One region of the Enterobacter sp. B79-1 genome, then DNA from elsewhere that is predicted to be linked to it. Evidence: predicted binding sites of a transcription regulator. Region 1 holds the regulator's gene; each other region holds the start of a gene.
What was found. The regulator Fur, encoded in region 1, represses iron uptake genes when iron is present. The targets are predictions, from matches to a motif close to ATAATAATGAGAACNACTATCAA.
Positions count from the first base shown of each region.

Region 2: the regulator Fur is predicted to act here: its motif matches at 3,928-3,950, upstream of AC2T6E_RS10235 (TonB-dependent siderophore receptor).
Region 3: the regulator Fur is predicted to act here: its motif matches at 1,132-1,154, upstream of sufA (Fe-S cluster assembly scaffold SufA).
Region 4: the regulator Fur is predicted to act here: its motif matches at 3,250-3,272, upstream of AC2T6E_RS13800 (siderophore-interacting protein).

Region 1 is NZ_JBYAZJ010000001.1:1,424,565-1,430,076, reverse strand. It holds gene glnS (glutamine--tRNA ligase) at 1-154, shown strand, start outside; gene chiP (chitoporin ChiP) at 601-1,998, shown strand; gene chiQ (ChiQ/YbfN family lipoprotein) at 2,046-2,372, shown strand; gene fur (ferric iron uptake transcriptional regulator) at 2,475-2,921, opposite strand; gene fldA (flavodoxin FldA) at 3,213-3,743, opposite strand; gene ybfE (LexA regulated protein) at 3,899-4,186, opposite strand; gene ybfF (esterase) at 4,315-5,088, opposite strand; gene seqA (replication initiation negative regulator SeqA) at 5,272-5,512, shown strand, end outside.
Region 2 is NZ_JBYAZJ010000002.1:504,434-509,945, forward strand. It holds gene AC2T6E_RS10210 (potassium/proton antiporter) at 1-896, opposite strand, end outside; gene ldcA (muramoyltetrapeptide carboxypeptidase) at 994-1,908, opposite strand; gene emtA (membrane-bound lytic murein transglycosylase EmtA) at 2,016-2,627, shown strand; gene ycgR (flagellar brake protein YcgR) at 2,663-3,394, opposite strand; gene AC2T6E_RS10230 (GlsB/YeaQ/YmgE family stress response membrane protein) at 3,601-3,855, shown strand; gene AC2T6E_RS10235 (TonB-dependent siderophore receptor) at 3,971-5,512, shown strand, end outside.
Region 3 is NZ_JBYAZJ010000001.1:800,898-806,409, reverse strand. It holds gene AC2T6E_RS03885 (DUF2778 domain-containing protein) at 227-751, opposite strand; gene sufA (Fe-S cluster assembly scaffold SufA) at 1,194-1,562, shown strand; gene sufB (Fe-S cluster assembly protein SufB) at 1,571-3,061, shown strand; gene sufC (Fe-S cluster assembly ATPase SufC) at 3,071-3,817, shown strand; gene sufD (Fe-S cluster assembly protein SufD) at 3,792-5,063, shown strand; gene sufS (cysteine desulfurase SufS) at 5,060-5,512, shown strand, end outside.
Region 4 is NZ_JBYAZJ010000004.1:189,702-195,213, reverse strand. It holds gene AC2T6E_RS13815 (methyl-accepting chemotaxis protein) at 1-794, shown strand, start outside; gene AC2T6E_RS13810 (methyl-accepting chemotaxis protein) at 1,123-2,682, shown strand; gene AC2T6E_RS13805 (PadR family transcriptional regulator) at 2,679-3,173, opposite strand; gene AC2T6E_RS13800 (siderophore-interacting protein) at 3,321-4,085, shown strand; gene AC2T6E_RS13795 (coiled-coil domain-containing protein) at 4,086-5,255, opposite strand.

The DNA.
Region 1 (5,512 bases):
TGAGCCGTCCCTGAAAGCGGCTGAAGCGGGTAAAGCGTTCCAGTTCGAGCGTGAAGGTTACTTCTGCCTGGACAGCCGTTACAGCACCGCAGAAAAACCGGTATTTAACCGTACCGTCGGCCTGCGTGACACCTGGGCTAAGATCGGCGAATAATATTGCTGCTCTGGTCAAGGAGAAACAAACGCCGCTTATTGCGGCGTTTTTTTTATTTAATGATCATGGTATTAAGCCAGGGCTTAAAGATAAGCCACTAAAATATCAGGTCAATGAGGTGCTACTTATTTTTCTAAAAAAAGTTTGTATTTTTACGAAATACAAAAAGGATGAAAAATAAACAGCGAATACCTGCGCTACCCGCTGAAATTTCTGATATTTCCCCGCCAATTCTCGCTCTCCTGTAAATGTTACAAAGCACTACGAATTATGTGCACTTCGTCATAATCCTGACTTTTGCCCACGGAAAAGCATTGATAATTCGCGTCGCGAAAAATAACCTAAAGGCGGTAGTTAATTCGAGGGTATTTCTAACTACCCCTGACCTTTTGGTCTTTTATATTTTCGCCGTTGAGGCGTTTTAATTCGTCAAAGAGGAATAATCTATGCGTACGTTCAGTGGCAAACGTAGTGCGCTGGCGCTGGCTATCGCCGGTGTGACAGCAATGTCGAGCCTGGCGATCACCCCAGAAGCTAAGGCAGAAGGTTTCATCGATGATTCTACCCTCACGGGCGGTATTTATTACTGGCAGCGTGAGCGTGACCGTAAAGACGTCACTGAAGACAAATACAAAACCAACCTTTCGCACTCTACCTGGAACGCCAACCTGGACTTCCAGTCAGGCTATGCCGCGGATATGTTCGGTCTGGATATTGCTGCCTTCACCGCCATTGAAATGGCTGAAAACGGCGACAGCGGACACCCGAATGAAATCGCCTTCTCCTCCAGTAACAAAGCGTATAAAGAAGACTGGTCTGGCGATAAAAGCGGTGTCAGCCTGTACAAGGCAGCAGCGAAATTCAAATACGGCCCGGTGTGGGCGCGTGGGGGCTATATTCAGCCAACCGGTCAAACGCTGTTAGCGCCGCACTGGAGTTTTATGCCGGGTACCTACCAGGGCGCGGAAGCCGGGGCTAACTTTGACTACGGCGATGCGGGCGCGTTGAGCTTCTCCTATATGTGGACCAACGAGTACAAAGCACCGTGGCACATTGAGATGGACAAGTTCTACCAGAACGATAAGAAAACCAAAGTCGATTACCTCCACTCGCTGGGCGCAAAATACGACTTTAAAAACGACCTGGTCCTGGAAGCTGCATTTGGTCAGGCGGAAGGGTATATCGATCAGTATTTTGCTAAAGCCAGCTACAAATTTGATGTTGTGGGCAGCCCGCTGAGCACCAGCTACCAGTTCTACGGCACGCGCGATAAAGCCAGCAATGGCACCGTTAACGATATCTATGACGGCACTGCATGGCTGCAGGCACTGACCTTCGGCTACAAAGTGGGCCAGGTCGATTTACGTCTGGAGGGAACATGGGTGAAGGCAGAAGGGCAGCAGGGCTATTTCCTGCAGCGTATGACGCCAACCTACGCGTCCTCTAACGGTCGTCTTGATATCTGGTGGGATAACCGCTCTGACTTCAACGCCGATGGTGAAAAAGCGCTGTTCTTCGGCGCAATGTATGACCTGAAAAACTGGAACCTGCCTGGCTGGGCGGTGGGTGCATCTTACGCTTACGCCTGGGACGCAAAACCTGCGGATATGGCGACACCGGACGCGTACTACGATCCAAACTATCGTCTGAAAGAGTCTTCTTACAGCCTGGATGCGATCTACACCCTGCAGGATGGCCGCGCGAAAGGCACGATGTTCAAACTGCATTTCACGCAGTATGACAACCACTCCGATATCCCGAGCTACGCGGGCGGTTACGGCAACATCTTCCAGGATGAACGTGACGTGAAATTCATGGTTATCGCGCCATTTACTATCTTCTGATGAACACACCGGCGGGCAACGTCCCGCCGGTATGGAGACTGCACATGATGAAAAAAATCGTAATCGTCGCGTTGCTGGCATCAGGGCTGGTGGCGTGTGCTCAGACTGAGGCACCAAAAGAAGATTCCCGCCTGAAGGAGGCCTATAGCGCCTGTATCAATACAGCGGAAGGGTCGCCGGAGAAAATCGAAGCCTGTCAGAGCGTGCTGAACGTGCTGAAGAAAGAGAAAGCGCATGAGCAGTTTGCGACGCAGGAAAACGTCCGCGTGATGGATTACCAGGCCTGCATTCAGGCGCGTAAAACCGGTAACGATCAGGAAGTGGCGAAGCGTTGCGATAAGATCTGGAGCGATATTCGCAGTAACAATAAATAAGTTGCTTTACGCCCGGTGGCGCTGCGTCACCGGGCTTTTTTTTGCCCAAAAACAGGCAAAAAAAAGCCAACCTTACGGCTGGCTCAGAGTATAAACACGATATTATTTCGCGTCGTGCGCGTGGTCGTCTTCACGGCAATCGCCTTCAGCACAGTGACCATACAGGTACAGGCTGTGGTTGGTCAGGCGAATACCGTGACGTGCGGCGATTTCACGCTGGCGTGATTCGATGGAATCATCGCTGAATTCAATAACCTTGCCACAATCGAGGCAGATCAGGTGATCGTGATGGTGCTGCTGGGTCAGCTCGAAAACGGATTTGCCGCCTTCGAAGTTATGACGGGTAACAATGCCCGCGTCATCGAACTGGTTCAGCACACGATACACGGTTGCCAGCCCAATCTCTTCACCCATGTCGATAAGACGTTTGTAGAGGTCTTCCGCACTGACATGGTGATTGTCTGGCCCCTGAAGCACTTCAAGGATTTTTAACCGAGGAAGCGTTACTTTCAGGCCAGCCTTCTTTAATGCGGTATTGTTGTCAGTCATGCGGAATCTGTCCTGTTGCTAAACGATTCACTTCTAAAGAAGAAGTGACAGAAAATGCACTTGGGATAATGCGTCTCATTATAGAACTGCCATGACTAAATGAAAACTGCAAGTCTCAAGCAAAGTATGCTTATAAAAACGTGGTATCACCAACAAACTTGTTCGATGGCATCCACTTTTTACCAGGGGGATATTGTACAGGTCTGAACGAAAAAGTTAAAAGTTTGTAGCAATTAATTTAATCGGTTTTACCTGGTAAGCGGGCGCAACCGGAGTTGCGCCACCGGGAAATCAGGCGTTAAGAATGTCGTCGAGGTTCAGTTCTTCGCGAACCTGCTTAACCCATTTCTCAACGCGTTCAGCGGTCAGTTCCGGCTGACGGTCTTCGTCAATTGCCAGGCCGACAAAGTGGTCGTCGTCTGCCAGGCCTTTAGAGGCTTCAAAGTGGTAACCCGCCGTTGGCCAGTGGCCGACAATCACCGCACCGTGTGGTTCAATGATGTCGCGGATGGTGCCCAGTGCGTCACAGAAGTATTCTGCGTAATCTTCCTGATCGCCACAACCGAACAGCGCGACCAGCTTACCGTTGAAGTCAACTTCTTCCAGGGTTGGGAAGAAATCGTCCCAGTCACACTGCGCTTCACCGTAGTACCAGGTCGGTATACCCAGCAGCAGGATGTCATAGCCTTCGAGATCTTCTTTGCTGCTCTTGGCGATGTCGTGCACATCGGCAACGTCTTTACCGAGCTGTTTTTGAATGTTTTTTGCGATATTTTCGGTATTGCCGGTATCACTGCCAAAGAAAATGCCGATGATTGCCATGAGTAAAATAACCTCTTGAAACTTAATGGTATGGTGGCGCAATTTGTCCACGGATAAGGGCAATAATAGCAGAACAGGCAACCCTGCGGAAACAGCTATCGCGCAGGACTGCACTCTGTGCTACATGAAAAGGGTCATAAAGGGGATTTTCAGACTTATGCCTTGCTGCGCAATGTCTCAAGTTGGGTGATTAACATCTCTTCAATCAGTTCGCTGCGGCTGATGTTACGCGCCTCGGCCAGCTCATTTAGTGCATCGACAGCATCGGCGTTCAGCTTCAGTTCGACACGCTTAAGCCCACGATTTTTATCGCGTTTAAGCTGGTTGCGTTTATTAATACGCAGCTGTTCATCGCGCGAGAGCGGATTCGTTTTCGGTCGTCCCGGTCGACGCTCATTCGCGAACAGATCTAGTGTCGTACGGTCCGTTTGTTCTTTGGCCATGATTCTGAGACTTCGGGGGAAATACGCCGCCCTGCTAATGCCCGGGCGATAAGCGCGCCATCATACATCACCGAAAACGGCACGCCAACGACTGGAAGCCCACAACCTTCCAGTCGCTCTCTTTTTAATCAATTTGCAGTATCAGAGAGATAGCGACGAATGGCGCGCAGCACGGCGTCCGGTTTTTCGGCGTGAACCCAGTGCCCGGCACCGGCGATCACATGGGCGCGAGCCTGCGGGAATTGGGCCAGCAGCGTGTCGCGGTAGGCATCGGTAACGTAAGGCGAGTTTCCGCCGCGAATAAAGAGGGTAGGGTGTGGCCACGCGGGGACGTTTCCCCAGCCCACGATGTTGTTGTATTGCTCCCAGAGCACCGGCACGTTAAAACGCCATTGCCCGTCGACAAACGACTTCAGCAGGAACTGCACGACGCCTTCTTCATCCAGATGCTCACGCATCACGGCGGCGGCCTGTTGGCGTGTTGCGACGCCCGCTTCTGTGACCGCATTAATAGCGGCGAAAATCTCATCGTGACGGCGGACGTTGTAATCCACAGGCGCGACGTCAATGACAACCAGCCCGTTGATACGCTCTGGCGCGAGCGCCGTCAGGGCCATCACCGCTTTGCCACCCATGGAATGCCCGATCAGCGTTACCTTCTGCAGGTTATGTGCATCCAGCGTATCCAGCAGATCCTGCGCCATCGCCGCGTACGTCATCTCGTCGGAACGCCCGGAAAGACCGTGATTGCGCATATCAACCTGTAAAATATCGTGGTCGGAAACCAGATCGCGCGCCAGCACGCCCAGGTTATCGAGGCTGCCAAACAGCCCGTGAACCAGTACGATGGGAGAATTATTGTTCGGCGATTGTGCAGATTGCGCTCGGGTATTCAATTTCATGGCAAAGTTCTTTTTTTACGTATGTCAGGTTAGGGTATCATGTTGACCATTCTGCCGCCCGGCTGCAAGGATCCAGTTTAATCTGACTTTTGCCGCCTGCCGGGTTTGACGCTATCCGCTGTTGGGATTTGACCTTATAATCCCAACGACTTGTATTCAGATAAGATATCGCACTGGATTAAGATGAAAACAATCGAAGTTGATGACGAACTCTATCAGTTTATTGCCAGCCAGACGCGGCATATCGGGGAGAGCGCGTCCGACATTTTACGGCGTATGCTTAAAATTTCCGCCGCCTCACAGCCTGCTACCCCTGTCACAAAAGATGTCGTGTCTCAGCCGAGCGTTGTTGCACAAGCAAAACCTGCCGTAATACCGGCAAAAGATAAAGTGCGCGCAGTACGTGAACTGCTGCTGTCTGATG
Region 2 (5,512 bases), on a different contig from region 1:
GCGATCGGCAGCAGGTCGGATGGCGTGACCAGAAGGCCCAGCACCAGGAACATGCCGATCTGCGCCAGCCACGCCAGGCCGTCGAAGTTCTGCAAAATGGCATGGCGGTTACGAATCGGCCGGTTGCCCATCAGGAAACCGCAGAGGTAGACGGCGAGAATGCCGCTGCCGTCCAGCGCGGTGGTGACGGCAAAAATCAGAATTCCGCCGCTCAGCGCCAGCAGGGGGTAAAGCCCCGCGGGCAGCGAAATGCGATTGATCATCTGCTGTAACAGGTATCCCCCTGCCAGGCCAATAACAATCCCCAGCCCAAACTGCTGCAGGATATGCCACGCGAACATCCAGCTTAATCCGGTTTCGTGCTGCTGGATCATCTCAATCAGCGTGATGGTGAGAAACACCGCCATCGGATCGTTACTGCCGGACTCAATCTCAAGCGTTGAGCCGACGCGCTCGTTTAGCCCTTTACCGCCAAGCAGGGAAAATACCGCAGCGGCGTCGGTTGAACCGACAATCGCGCCGATCAGCAAACCTTCCATGAGATTGAGATGGAAAAGCCACGCGGCCATCATCCCGGTGAGGCCGGAGGTAATCAACACGCCGACCGTCGCGAGCGACAGCGCAGGCCCTAATGCGACGCGAAAAGAGCTCGCCTGGGTGCGCATCCCGCCGTCCAGCAGGATCACCGCCAGCGCCAGGTTACTCACCATGTAAGCGAAAGGGTAGTTATCGAATGGGATACCGCCGATGCCATCAATGCCAGCCAACATGCCGATGGCAAGGAAAATAACAAGAATAGGTATGCCGAGACGTGATGAAAATGAACTCAATAAAATACTGCTGGTTACAAGCACAGAACCCAGAATGAAAAGGCTGATTATTGCTGCGGCATCCAATGTTGTCGTACTCCCACCTCAATGTTAACGCTGTTATTAAAACCCTAACATATTAACGACAGGAACAGCGTTTTATTGAGGCGGTTTAAGCGCTTTTTTATGCCTTTAAGACCGGATGGCCGCTGAGAGTGAGCCGACTGCCTGAATTATTATGCGTCAGCGTCGCCTGAGCGCCCAGCGGCAGGGTAACGGTCTGCTGCTCATGGCCAAAATCGAGCCCCGTAATCACCGGTATATCCAGCCGCGAGCGGATGAAATCAACCATCGTCTCAAGGGAGTAGCCTGCATCATAGTCATTCGGTGCCGAGCCGCTAAAGCTGCCGAGCACGATGGCGGACTGTCGCGCGAGAATGCCCGCATGGTAAAGCTGGAGCAGCATGCGCTCGACGCGGAACGGATGCTCGTTGATATCTTCCAGCACCAGGATGCCATCCTCAATCTGTGGCAGCCACGGCGTGCCAATCAGCGACACCAGCATCGCCAGGTTTCCACCCCAGAGCTGGCCCTCACATTCCCAGTGCGGCCCATTTCCCTGCCACTCAACGCTGTAGGTCGAATTTTGCAGCGCGCGCCAGAAATGTTCCTGGGTGAACGCATCCAGCTCCGGCGCGCCGAAGTTACCGGCCAGCATCGGGCCGCTGAAGGTAATGACGTTGTGCAGTGCCAGCAGGCCGAGCTGGATCGCCGTGAAATCGCTGTGTCCACAAATCAGCAGAGGATCGTGCTGCTGGCGTTTTGCCAGGCCTTGCCAGTCGATACTCTCCAGCAATCGGCTCGCGCCATACCCGCCGCGCACCGCAAGCACAATCTGGTTAGCGCCCTTCAGGTTCACCAGGTTGTTGATATCATTCAGTCTCTGCACTTCTGTTCCGGCAAAACGCTGCAGCCGGCGGGGGATAATAGTCTGATTTTCTACCCGATGGCCGGATTCCAGTAAGCGCTGAACGCCCCGCTGTGCCGCGTCCTGGTTGATGCAGTAACCCGATGGCGCGATGAGATGAAACTGAGACATGGCAATTCCTTGCTGAATGAGAAACTAATTGTCTATATCATGCCGCTTATACGCCGCCTGCTTCAAGAGGCGGCGCACTGCGATGACCGGCTATAAGGATAGATGACGTGAAATTGAGATGGTTTGCTTTTTTGATTGTGTTGCTTGCTGGCTGTAGTTCAAAACATGATTATCAAAATCCGCCCTGGAACCCGGAAGTGCCGGTGAAACGGGCCATGCAGTGGATGCCGATCAGCGAACAAGCCGGGAAGGCCTGGGGCGTGAGCCCGCGACTGGTCACGGCGATCATTGCCGTGGAATCCGGCGGCAACCCAACGCTCGTCAGTAAATCCAACGCGGTGGGGCTGATGCAGCTTAAAGCATCAACGGCAGGCAAAGAAGTCTACCGCTATATGGGCTGGCGCGGTCAGCCGTCGACCAGCGAGCTGAAAAACCCGGAACGCAACATCTCGATGGGAACAGCTTACCTGAGCATTCTGGAACACGGCGTGCTGAAGGGGATTGAAGATCCTGAAGTGATGCAGTACGCGCTGGTGGTCTCCTACGTGAACGGTGCCGGTGCGCTGCTCAGAACCTTCTCGTCCGACCGTAAAGAGGCGATTGAAGAGATAAACGACATGGACAAAGACGAGTTCTTTGAACATGTAGTGAAGAACCACCCGTCACCGCAGGCACCTCGGTATATCTGGAAAGTACAGAAAGCGATGGACGCCATGTAACGCCGTTGTCGGGCGGCCTCGCTGCCCGACGCCCCTCACAAGACTTTATTCGCCCGTTCCCGCGCCTCTCGCTCCAGAGAGAAGATGATGCGCTGAAGCTCGCGCTCTGCACCCGGCCCCACGTTGAGAAAGCGAAAGCTCAGACGGGGTGTGGAAATGGTCTCGTTCTTGCTGTCCACCACTTTACGCTCGCTGATGGCAATCAGCTGTGCATCGAAATAAAACCGTCCCCAGCCGCCCATATCCAGCTCAATCTGCGTGAATCGCATGCCTTCAACCAGCCCGTCAGGTTTTGGGGTATCCATCAGCGCGCCCATGCCGCCCAACGACAGGTCAAAAAGGCGGAAGCGGATCTCTTTTTTATCCGGCATTTTTGCCCGACAAAAATAAGCGGGATGGAGCGGGGCGCTGATGCGGAAATATTCCCGACGCTGGACAAACCAGAGGTTATCAGGCAGCGGCGAGGTAAAAGCAGGCAGCCCCAGATATTCGCTTAATTCAAGTCGCGGCAGAATAAACTCCACCTTTGCGCCGTGGGTTTCAGCCATCACCGAGATTTTTTCCGCCCGCTGTGCGGCGCGGTTCTCATGCTCCTGGCTGCCCAGGTCGACGATCAGACGGTCGGACGACACGTCCAGGATCTTGCTGATAAACTGATTGTTTGACCAACGCATGCGTAGCGGCACTTCACCTTTTTGCAGGTCGCGTAATACCCCTAATACAGCCAGCGGATTTTGTTTCAGGAACTGCTCACTGTAATTACTCACGCCAGATTGCTCCTTGATATTTGACAGACTGTCTCTGCGTTATCGGCAATCTGAAATGAAACTTAATACAAACCGGTGATTTTTTTTACTGGCCGCCGTAATTTAAGTCGGTGAGATGAAAATGATTTTCGGGCGATGACCTATACTTAAGTCACCAGCGCGGAAGGTTTTCCGTGCATGCGTTAAACCTGCAAGAGGGCATCGCTATGGGTATCATCGCCTGGATTATCTTTGGTCTTATTGCCGGCGCTATCGCCAAATTGATCATGCCGGGAAATGATGGTGGCGGCTTTATTCTGACCTGTGTACTCGGTGTGGTCGGGGCGGTTGTCGGCGGCTGGCTGGCAACGATGTTTGGCTTTGGCGGCAGCATCAGCGGTTTCGATCTCCACAGTTTCCTGGTCGCGGTGGTCGGCGCGATCGTTGTACTGGGCATATTCCGGTTACTCCGACGGGCATAACATCTTCACAAGCGGCTCTCACCTGAGGGCCGTTTTTTTTATCCGCGTATTGATTTGCTAATCGAAATGATAATAATTGTCGTTCCCGGTACTATCTATAACAAAGACGACAATTATGAATACCTCACGTTTTGCGTTATGTGCGTTGGCAGGAGCCGTGGCGCTGGCATTGCAGGCACAGGCTTTTGCCGAAGAATCGACTATTGTAGTCACGGGCGCAGAGCAGGGCAGCGCGCTTCCTTCATGGACGAACAGTGCGACCAAATCGGCGGTGGCTGAAAGTAAAACGCCGCAGGTGATCAATACCCTTTCTGAGCAGGAGATAGAAAAGCGTCACGCGAACTCCGTGAATGAAATCCTGCGCTATGCTCCGGGCGTCTCGACCGAGGTGAGGGGCAGTACCTCGTACATGAGCGAATACAAAATCCGCGGGTTTACCGTTGACCAGGAATTCTATAATGGTCTGCAACTGCCGTATAACGTCACCGGTAACACCAAAGCGCGCATCGATCCGCTGCTGATTGAGAGCGTTGATATTCTGAAAGGTCCCTCTTCAGTGCTGTACGGTGGCGGCTCGCCGGGTGGGCTGGTGAATATTCAAAGTAAGAAGCCGCAAAAAGCCTCCCGTACCGAGGTGGGTTTTAACACCGGCACCCGTAACCTGAAAGAGGGCTACCTCGATTCAACCGGGCAAATCGCTGACAGCGACTGGAACTACCGTCTGCTGGGGAAAGCGACGGAAAATGACGACCAGCCGCACACCACGCGCTACGAAAACTATCTCGTGGCACCGTCAGTGACCTGGCAGCCGGACAGCAAAACGCGTCTCACCATTGATGCGCTGGCGCAAAATACCCCGAGCCTGTCGCCGTCCGACCCGCTGCCGCTCGCCTATCTGCGCTCGAGCTACGCCGATCGCCGGGACTATGCCGGAGACGAGTGGAGCGGATTCAAACAGCGCCAGTGGATGCTGGGCTACAGCTTTGAACATGAGTTTGATAGCGGCTGGGGCTTTAATCAGAAAGCGCGCTACTTCGACGTGGATACCCATCAGCGCAGCGTATATTCAACCGGACCTGGGAGCGAGGTCTATCAACTCAATCGCTTTGCTTACACCACGGATGAAGACCTTCAGAGCTTCAACATCGACAACCAGGTCACTAAAACGGTTGCGCTGGGGGAATGGAAACATCATCTGCTGGCCGGGTTTGACTATCAGAAGCTGAACTCGCACTTCCACTACCGATACGCCTCCTCAACACCGGGTATTGATATGCGCAATCCTGACCACGCGCAGATCGATGAAGGCGCGCTGGGGCTGTATACCGCCCAGAAAAACCGTCTGAGCTATCAGCAGAACGGCTACTACCTGCAGGATCAGGTGGAGTTCGGCGGATTAAACCTGCTGGGCAGCCTGCGCTATGACGATTACCGCTCCGTGACCACGAATTATCTGCAAAACGGCGACAAAGCGTATGTCTCTCAGGATCGGGTCACCAAACGTCTGGGGGCGCTTTACGCCTTCGACAACGGGATTTCGCCGTTCATCAGCTATTCCGAAGGCTTTGCGCCGGTATCCCCACAGGGGACACTCGTCGCCAAAGACGTCAAGCCAACCACCAGCAAGCAGGTTGAGGGCGGGGTGAAATACCTGCTG
Region 3 (5,512 bases), 620 kb from region 1:
TTTTTCGATTAAATTCATTGTTATAATATAAAAAGGGATGATGATAATTAGCATTATAATCCAGTCAATAAATGAGTAGGCGTCATACATTGATTCTGCACTCTCATTTCCGGTGATAATCATTGCTGTTGTTCTGGCTAAATCATAGTTAATATATATCTCAGGGCCTGGTAGTATATGACCTACAGTGAGTAATAAAATGAGAAAATAAATAATTTTACATGCTCTACGAGCAAGGTTTTTTAATGTAGCCACCAGCTACGACCTCCACCCATCCCCGCGCCATTAATGACCTCATGCATGGGACCTGAATAAGTGATGTATTCATTAGCGCGTTATGAATCATCGCAAAATCAGACATGTTGGCGATAGTTATGCAACCTTTTGAAACCGTGCCTGGATGGAGTCGGAAATTTCCACGTTTTACGCTTTCTACCCATGTGTAATCATCAATACCCCAGTCATCACGCCACAAAGCAAACCAGTCCGATTTACCAAAAGCATTTCTGCCAATAAATCTGTTAGCTCCATCGTGAATTTCCTCTTTTTTTTGCGAAAACCAGTTACCCTCCCTGCGATCTACAATCCAGTATTTCCCTAAGGGAATAGGACCCGTATTGGCGACATGTCCGCAACTGGCATTGTTTCTGCTGGCCCCCAACCCTGAGTGCGCCATGAACACGCCCACCCCATACAAATCGAAAGGCGCGTAATCTGCGCCGTTCAGAATCATCTTTCCCTGTAACGCCATATGACACCTATTTTCCATTAAATGTGTATGGTTAATGCTACAGCGATTGTTAATGTGATCCAGAGGGACTGCATGATTTTCAGAAAAAGACTCTGATTATCCGATTGTTTGCTGCTGGGGTAGCACTTGTTTCTGTGCGCCAAAGCGCATTCGTTTGACTATGTTTACGACAGCTAAAGAAGCTATCTTAAAAATAGGCATTTCCGATGCATATTTTACTTTTCTCCTCATCGCCACAAATGCCGCGGCGAAATGCATTATTTATCAATGCATTGAACAATTAAATCCATCCTGCCTGCATCCTTCTACAGGGTCTATGCTTAATAAAAGTAACCAAAAAGGGCGGTTTACCCGGATGCCCCTACTGACAGGGGGTTGAAGTGATAATCGTTATCACTAACATGGTGTTATGCCCTGATGGCTATTCAGACGAGGTGGACCTATGGAACTGCATTCAGAAACCTTTAATCCGGCCGATTTTGCCTGGCGCGGTTTAACGCTCACGCCAGCGGCGGCGGCACACATTCACGAGCTGGTGGCGAAAAAGCCCGAGATCCTCGGCGTACGTTTAGGCGTCAAACAGACCGGATGCGCAGGTTTTGGTTACGTGCTTGATACCGTCACCGAACCCGAGAAAGATGACCTGGTCTTCGAAACCGATGGCGCGAAACTGTTCGTTGCGCTGCAGGCGATGCCCTTTATTGACGGCACCGAAGTGGACTACGTCCGCGAAGGCTTAAACCAGTTATTCAAATTTCATAACCCGAAAGCCCAGAACGAATGCGGCTGCGGCGAAAGCTTTGGGGTATAGGCGGTACTATGTCTCGTAATACTGAAGCAACGAGTGATGTGAACACCTGGAGCGGCGGACACCTGAATTATAAAGAAGGGTTCTTCACGCAGCTGCAGACCGATGAGCTGGCGAAAGGCATCAACGAAGATGTCGTGCGGGCGATCTCGGCCAAACGTAATGAACCCGAATGGATGCTCGAATTTCGTCTGAGTGCCTTCCGCGCCTGGCTGGAAATGGAAGAGCCGCACTGGCTGAAAGCGCACTACGACAAGCTGAACTATCAGGATTACAGCTACTACTCCGCGCCCTCCTGCGGCAGCTGTGACGACACCTGCGCCTCGCAGCCGGGAGCGGTACAGCAAACCGGCGCAGAAAACAGCTTCCTGAGCAAAGAAGTTGAAGAAGCCTTTAATCAGCTTGGCGTGCCCGTTCGCGAAGGAAGAGAGGTGGCGGTGGACGCCATTTTCGACTCCGTCTCGGTGGCGACCACCTACCGCGAGAAGCTGGCAGAGCAGGGGATCATTTTCTGCTCCTTCGGCGAAGCGATTCACGATCATCCGGAACTGGTGAAAAAGTACATTGGGACCGTGGTGCCCTCTAACGATAATTTCTTCGCAGCGCTCAACGCAGCGGTGGCCTCCGACGGTACCTTTATTTACGTACCAAAAGGCGTACGTTGCCCGATGGAGCTGTCAACTTATTTCCGTATCAACGCGGAAAAAACCGGCCAGTTTGAACGTACCATTCTGGTGGCCGATGAAGGCAGCTACGTCAGCTATATCGAAGGCTGTTCCGCCCCGGTACGCGACAGCTATCAGCTGCACGCGGCGGTGGTGGAAGTCATCATCCACAAAGACGCTGAGGTGAAATACTCCACGGTGCAAAACTGGTTCCCGGGCGACGGTAATACCGGCGGCATTTTGAACTTCGTTACCAAGCGCGCGCTGTGTGAAGGCGAAAACAGCAAGATGTCCTGGACCCAGTCGGAAACCGGCTCGGCCATTACCTGGAAATATCCGAGCTGCATCCTGCGCGGGGATAACTCCATCGGCGAGTTTTACTCGGTGGCGCTGACCAGCGGGCATCAGCAGGCCGATACCGGCACCAAGATGATCCACATTGGTAAAAACACCAAATCCACCATTATTTCGAAAGGGATCTCCGCCGGGCACAGCCAGAACAGCTATCGCGGGCTGGTGAAAATCATGCCGACGGCCACCAACGCGCGTAACTTTACCCAGTGTGACTCGATGCTGATTGGCGCTGACTGCGGCGCGCATACCTTCCCGTACGTCGAGTGCCGTAATAACACGGCCCAGCTTGAGCACGAAGCGACCACGTCGCGCATCGGGGAAGACCAGCTCTTCTACTGCCTGCAGCGCGGGATCAGTGAAGAAGATGCCATTTCTATGATTGTGAACGGCTTCTGTAAGGACGTGTTCTCTGAACTGCCGCTGGAATTCGCCGTTGAAGCACAAAAACTCCTCGCCATTAGTCTTGAACACAGCGTCGGTTAAGGAAAGCACATGTTAAGCATTAAAGATTTACAGGTTAGCGTGGAAGAGAAAGCCATCCTGCGTGGCCTCAATTTTGACGTCAAGCCGGGTGAAGTTCACGCCATCATGGGGCCGAACGGCTCCGGGAAAAGTACGCTTTCCGCGACGCTGGCAGGACGCGAAGATTACGAAGTCACCCACGGCTCCGTCGAGTTTAACGGCAAAGATCTGCTGGAGATGTCGCCGGAAGAGCGGGCCGGGGAGGGCATTTTTATGGCCTTCCAGTACCCGGTAGAAATTCCGGGCGTCAGCAATCAGTTCTTCCTGCAGACGGCGCTGAACGCGGTGCGCAAATATCGCGGTCTCGACGCGCTGGACCGCTTCGACTTCCAGGATCTGATGGAAGAGAAGATCAAGCTGCTGAAAATGCCGGAAGACCTGCTGACCCGTTCGGTGAACGTCGGTTTCTCCGGCGGTGAGAAAAAGCGTAACGACATTCTGCAGATGGCGGTGCTTGAGCCCGAGCTGTGCATTCTTGATGAGACCGATTCAGGCCTGGACATCGACGCCCTGAAGATTGTCGCAGACGGGGTGAACTCGCTGCGTGACGGCAAGCGCTCGTTTATTATCGTCACCCACTACCAGCGCATTCTTGACTACATCAAACCAGACTACGTCCACGTGCTTTACCAGGGGCGCATTGTGAAATCCGGCGATTTCACGCTGGTTAAACAACTGGAGGAGCAGGGTTATGGCTGGCTTACCGAACAGCAGTAATGCACTCCAGCAGTGGCACCGGCTGTTTGAAACGCAGGGGCAATCGCGTTCAGAGCAGGCCCAGCAGCACCTTCAGCAGATGCTGCGTCTGGGTCTGCCCACCCGTAAGCACGAAAACTGGAAATACACTCCGCTCGATGGCCTGCTGAACGGCGAGTTTGTCACGCGCTCGGCGGACGTCACTCCGGCCCAGCGAGACGGGCTGGCGTTACCTGTGGATGCGCTGCGTCTGGTCTTTGTCGACGGCGTGTTTCACCCGGAACTCAGTGACGAGACGCGACACAGCGGCTTTGAAATCGCCGTGAATGACGTTCATCAGAGTCTGGCCGCACCGGTACAGCCGGAGGTCTTCCTGCATCTCACCGAAAGTCTGGCGCAGTCTGTGACGCATATCAGCGTAAAACATAACCAGCGTCCGGCGAAGCCGCTGCTGCTGATGCACATCACTCAGGGGCTGGACGGTGACGAAATCAACACCGCGCACTATCGCCACCATCTTGAACTGGGGGAGGGGGCAGAGGCCACGGTGATTGAACATTACGTCAGCCTCAACGAGACGCGCCACTTTACCGGCTCGCGTCTGACGATGAATGTGGCGGCCAATGCCCAGCTTCACCACATCAAGCTGGCGTTTGAGAACCCGCAGAGCCACCACTTTGCCCATAACGACATTTTACTGGGGCAAGATGCCGCGGCCTACAGCCATAGCTTCCTGCTCGGCAGCGCGGTGCTGCGCCACAATACCAGCACCCAGCTTAACGGTGAAAATACCACCCTACGCATTAACAGCCTGGCGATGCCGGTCAAATCTGAAGTGTGCGACACGCGCACCTGGCTTGAGCACAACAAAGGCTATTGCAACAGCCGTCAGCTGCATAAAACGATCGTCAGCGACAAAGGGCGCGCGGTGTTTAACGGCCTGATTAACGTGGCCCAGCACGCCATTAAAACCGACGGACAGATGACCAACAACAACCTGCTGCTGGGGCGTCTGGCGGAAGTGGACACCAAACCGCAGCTGGAGATCTACGCCGATGACGTGAAATGCAGCCACGGTGCGACGGTCGGGCGGATTGACGATGAGCAGATGTTCTACCTGCGCTCCCGCGGTATCGATCGGCAGGCGGCGCAGAAGATGATCATCTACGCGTTTGCCGCCGAGCTGACGGAAGCGCTGCACGATGGCGCGTTAAAACAGCAGGTGCTGGCCCGTATCGGTCAGCGTCTGCCTGGAGGCGAAGCATGAGTTTTCCCGTCGAGAAAGTACGGGCAGATTTTCCCGTTCTGACCCGTGAAGTGAACGGTCTGCCGCTGGCCTATCTGGACAGCGCGGCCAGCGCGCAGAAACCGAATCAGGTGGTGGATGCAGAAGCCGAATTCTATCGTCACGGCTATGCCGCCGTGCATCGCGGTATTCATACCCTGAGCGCCGAGGCGACCCAGCGTATGGAAAACGTGCGCACGCAGATTGCCGCTTTCCTCAATGCGCAATCGCCTGAAGAGCTGGTCTTCGTGCGCGGCACCACCGAAGGGATCAACCTGGTCGCCAACAGCTGGGGCAACGCACAGGTGCATGCGGGCGATAACATCGTCATCACGCAAATGGAGCACCACGCCAATATCGTGCCGTGGCAAATGCTCTGTGAGCGCGTTGGTGCGCAGCTGCGGGTGATCCCGTTGAATGCCGACGGGACG
Region 4 (5,512 bases), on a different contig from region 1:
TGCGCGCGATCGGACAGCTGGGGCTGATGTGTCGCTGGTTAATCAATGATGTCTCAAGCCAGGTGGTGAGCGTGCGCGATGGCAGCGATAAGCTGGTGCAGGGGAATGACGATCTCAACGACCGCACGCGTCAGACCGTCACCAATGTGCAGCAGACCGTGGCGACGATGAATCAAATGGCCGCCTCGGTACAAAGCAACTCTGAAACCGCTGCCGAAGTCGATAAGCTCTCCGTGGCGGCCAGCAACGCGGCGACCAAAGGCGGAAATGCGATGCAGACGGTGGTGAAAACCATGGATGATATTGCTGACAGCACCCAGCGGATTGGCTCGATCACTTCGCTTATCAATGACATCGCTTTCCAGACCAATATTCTGGCGCTGAACGCGGCAGTGGAAGCGGCACGCGCAGGCGAACAGGGCAAAGGCTTTGCGGTCGTGGCCGGTGAGGTTCGTCATCTCGCCAGCCGCAGCGCCAGTGCGGCCAACGATATCCGTAAGCTGATTGACGCCAGCGCCAGCAAGGTACAGTCCGGCTCCGATCAGGTTCACGCGGCAGGCCGCACAATGGATGACATTGTTGAACAGGTGAAAAACGTCACGCAGCTTATTGCCCAGATTAGCCACGCTACGTCTGAACAGGCTACCGGGCTGTCCGAGTTAACCCGGGCCGTTGCCGAACTGGACAGTATCACCCAGAAAAATGCGGACCTGGTAGAGGAGAGCGCGCAGATCTCCGCCATGGTGAAGCACCGTGCGGGACGTCTCAAAGATGCCGTGACCGTGCTCCATTGAGCCAGTAATGTTCCAGAAAAGCCGTTTATGCCACCAGGTATAAACGGCGTTTTAATGTGATTATTTTTAATGTTTATTGTTAATGTGATATTAAATAACTAAAAAAATCCGCTCAGTTATTTATGCCTGCCTAAGTCAGTTTTCCCCGATGCTATTTCAGAAATGCCCTCTCTGGTGGTTACGCAACGATCGATGCGCCAAAATTAATAGACTGTACCTATCCATTGTGATGGTTATGAAATAAAAAAACGATCAAAGTCATAAAGTTAGCGCGTTCGTTACCGATAACGGTGATCGTCTGAGAAATAATCACATCGATGGAGTAAATATGTTCTTACATGACGTAAAGATCGGCACGAAATTATTTCTGGCGTTTGGGTTCTTTATTGTTCTGATGATCGTCAGTGCGAGTGTCTCCTTGCTGAGCCTGAATCGGGCGAACAACGGGATGCAGACTATCATTACCCACGATTATCCCACCACGGTAAAAGCCAACCAGCTAATCGACAACTTCCAGGAATTTATAAGCACGCAGCAGCTTATGCTGCTGGACGAGCAGGGCACCTACACGGGGCAATCTCAGCAGCGTCTGAAAGAGATCAGCGAGCACATTACGGTGATCCTGGGCGAGCTGAACAACGCGTTGCAGGATCAGAAGTCTCAGCAGGTGCTGGCGGATATCCGCAGCGTGCGCCAGCAGTATCTGGACTCGCGCTACCGCATTTTACAGGCGGTACAGAACAACAACCGTGCGGGCGCTATACAGGAGATGATGACCAACACCCTCACCGTGCAGCAGGCTTACAAAGCGAAGGTGCAGGCGCTGATCGCCATCCAAAACAACGAGATGCAGAGCGCGGGCGCGCAGGTGGACGGTGATTTCCGAACCAACCGCATGCTGCTGCTCCTGATCACGCTCTTCAGCGTGGCTGCGGGCAGCCTGATCGGCTGGTTTATCGTACGCTCCATTACCCGTCCGCTGGGCGAGGCGGTGAGCTTTGCAGAAGCCATTGCCGATGGCGATCTGACCGGCAGCATTATGTCTCACGGTAAAGACGAAACCGGTCTGTTGTTGCATGCGCTGATGGAGATGAAAACCCGTCTGCTGGAGATTGTGCAGCAGGTGCAAACCGGCTCGGAAAACATCTCCAGCGCCGCCGCGCAGATTGTCGCAGGCAACCAGGATCTGGCCGCGCGCACCGAAGAGCAGGCCAGTTCCGTCGAGCAGACGGCAGCCTCGATGGAGCAGATCACCGCGACGGTGAAAAACACCGCGTCGCACACTGGGGAAGCGACCACCCTCTCTGCCGATGCCGCCACGGTGGTGAAAAACAACGGTGAGATGATGAAACAGGTGACCAGCAAAATGCGCCTGATTAACGAAACATCCAACCGGATGTCCGACATTATCGACCTGATCGACGCCATTGCCTTCCAGACCAATATTCTGGCGCTGAACGCAGCAGTCGAGGCGGCACGTGCGGGAGAGCACGGGCGTGGCTTTGCGGTGGTCGCGGGCGAAGTGCGCCAGCTGGCGCAGAAGAGCGCCTCTTCGGCGAGTGAAATACGCCAGCTGATTGAAAGTTCCACCAGCCAGACCCAGGACGGGATGAACCTGGTGGAAAAAGCCAGCGGGCTGATCAACGGGATGGTCGGCAACGTGGAGGAGATGGACGTGATTCTGCGTGAGATCCGTCAGGCCAGCCATGAGCAGACGGAAGGCATCTCGCAGATCAACAGTGCGATTGGCCTGATTGACGCCACCACCCAGCAGAACTCTGCGCTGGTGGAGGAGTCCGTTGCGGCGGCGGCATCGCTGAACGATCAGGCGATGCACCTGAAAGAGCTGGTAAAAGTGTTCCGCGTGAGCGAACGCGCGCTCGCTTAATCCAGCTGGGAGATCTCCAGCGCCGCGCGGTCGATCACCCCGACGATCTGCTTGAGCTGCGCGTCGCTGAGTTCTCCCTGATTCACCTTCAGGTCCAGCACCGCTTTGAAGTTTTCCAGCGCCCGCTTCATCTGCGGGTTTTTGCGCAGCTGGAAGCCGACGCTGCGCGCTTTGATGCGCACCTGGATCTGTTCCAGCTGTTCCCCGTTTTCATCCAGCCAGTTTTGTCCTTCAGCGGTTATCGCAATCTTCTTACGACCGCTCTCTTCTTCCGTAATGGTGATAAACGTCTGATCCTGCAGATAATCCAGGGTTGGGTAGATCACGCCCGGGCTCGGCGTGTAGTTCCCCTGCGTCAGGTTCTCGATCTCTTTGATCAGCTCATAACCGTGACTGGCATTGCGGGTCAGAATATCCAGGATCACCAGCCGTAGATCGCCGTGGCCGAAAAAGCGCGGTCGGCGTCCGCCGCCATCATGTTCGTGTCGCATAGTGACTCTCTTTATTTGATATATCTAAACTATATCTTAGATATATTCAGATGCAATCTAAAAGATCTTGCATTCCTGGTTAATAGCAATCATTATCATTAAAAAATCAATTTCGATATATCGTATTCACCTGAGAAGGGCATAAAAATGACATCAACCCGTTACCCTCAACGTGTCCGCAATGACCTGCGCTTTCGCGAGCTGAACGTGCTCCGCGTCGAGCGCGTCAGCGCTGGCTTCCAGCGCGTTGTCCTCGGCGGTGAGGCGCTGGAAGGCTTTAGCTCCCGCGGTTTCGACGACCATACCAAGGTCTTTTTCCCTGCGCCGGGCGCGACCTTTGTTCCGCCCGTTGTCACCGATGAAGGCATCGAGTGGGGCGATGGCGTGCGCCCGCAGGCGCGTGACTATACACCCCTGTTCGATGAGGAGAATAATGAGCTGGTGCTGGATTTCTTCGTTCATGATGGCGGCGTTGCCAGCAGCTGGGCGGTCGCAGCCAAACCTGGCGACAAACTCACTATCGGTGGGCCGCGCGGATCGCTGGTGGTGCCGGAAGATTACGCCTGGCAGCTGTACGTGTGCGATGAGTCCGGGATGCCCGCGCTGCGCCGCCGTTTAGAAGGCATCGCAAAACTGCCGGTACGCCCGGACGTTCATGCGGTCGTGACCGTGGGGGACGGATCTTATAAGGACTATCTGGCGCACCTGAGTGAATTCAACATCACCTGGATTGTGGGCCACAACCCGCAGGCGGTGGCCGATCGTTTGGCGACGCTGGCCGTGCCCGAAGAGGATTACTTTATCTGGCTGACCGGGGAAGGGAAGGTGGTGAAAAACCTGAGCCGCCAGTTTGAAACCGACGCGATTGACCAACAGCTGGTGCGTGCCAGCGCATACTGGCACGCTAAATAGTCAGGCTGCGGACTCCAGCTGCGCTTCGCTCACCTGATGTTCGAGCGAGGCGCGGACCTCATGCAGCGCCTTCTCCTGCTGGGCAAAGTAGGCTTCCATATTGTTCAGCGACGACACCAGCAGCCAGGATTCTTCTTTCTCCAGTTCCGCCAGCTCGTTCACTAAGGTGTCGATTTGCTCGCGCACCTGCGCCATTTTTTTGCGGATACGCTCCAGATCGTTCAGCCTGTCGCTCGCCATCATTGGCTCAAAGCCCTGCTGCAGGCGCGCCACCAGTGAACGGATCGCTTTCACATCCCCGCGCTGTTTGGCCTGGTTAAGCTGCACCATCATGGTGTTAGCTTCTTCTTTCAGATCGTCTGCCACCAGATCCGGGTGGCAGAGCTTGCTCGCCTGACGCCACAGGCGTTTCAGCTCGTTCCGATCCTCTTCCGAGAGATCTTTCCCTTTGCGCAGACGCACTTCGGCATCGTGATGCTGCTCGCGATACTTCTCGTACTCTTCGTTAGCCTCATCGCGCGCCTGGCGCGCGGGCTCTTCTTCACGCGTTAAGCCGCTCTCCAGTTCCAGCGCTTCGGCCAGAAGATTGGCAATCAGGTTGCTTTGCTGCTGCAGCTGTTTACGCGCTTCGGCAGCCTGTACGGAATCGGCCGGGAGATCGCGCCAGCGCTGGGTGAGCGTTGCCAGCACCTCCACGGCCTGCGCCATATAGCGCTGACAGCGGCGATAATCTTCTTCGCGACGACGCGCCTCCGCCTGCTGACGACGCAGGTTTAACTCCGCCAGCGTTTTACGCAGGGCGAGGATCTGCTGCATCAGCGGCCCGAGACGGGAGAAATAGAGATCGTTGAACTCATCAAGCTGCTGCACGCGGGCGTTGCGGCGGTCAATCAGATCGCGCAGACGCTCTTCCAGCGCCTTCAGCTCCAGCTTGCTGGCGGCCACCTGCGGGTCACGCCACGGGGCCACGGCGCGCTGGCCCTGCAGCCACGCGGTGATGGCCCTGATGGCTGCGGTGTAGTTCTTATTCTCAAGCGCCACGACGATTGCCTGTAGCTCCTCGTCAAACGCTTCATTTTTCAGCCGCGTCAGCTGGCTCTGGATGATGTCGTCATCTTCCAGTTCGATGGCATTTTTTATGATTTCTAGCCGTTTGATCGGTGTGCTCATGATGCCTTTCGCTTTGGCGCTTAAGTATTTGAGTTAAGGTTAGTTGTTGTAAAAGCTACAGGAAATAATACACACGGATGATGATCGGCGCGACAGGGGATTTCTTTAATCTTGCTTCAGATATACCCCTACAAAATCTGAAAATGCGCCAGAAATATCCTTATTCTCTTTGTTGATATTTACACTATTTACTTTTTGAAATAAGTTGCTCGTTTTTTAACAGTCAAGTTTGAAAACGGACTTTAAGCGGAGAGTAA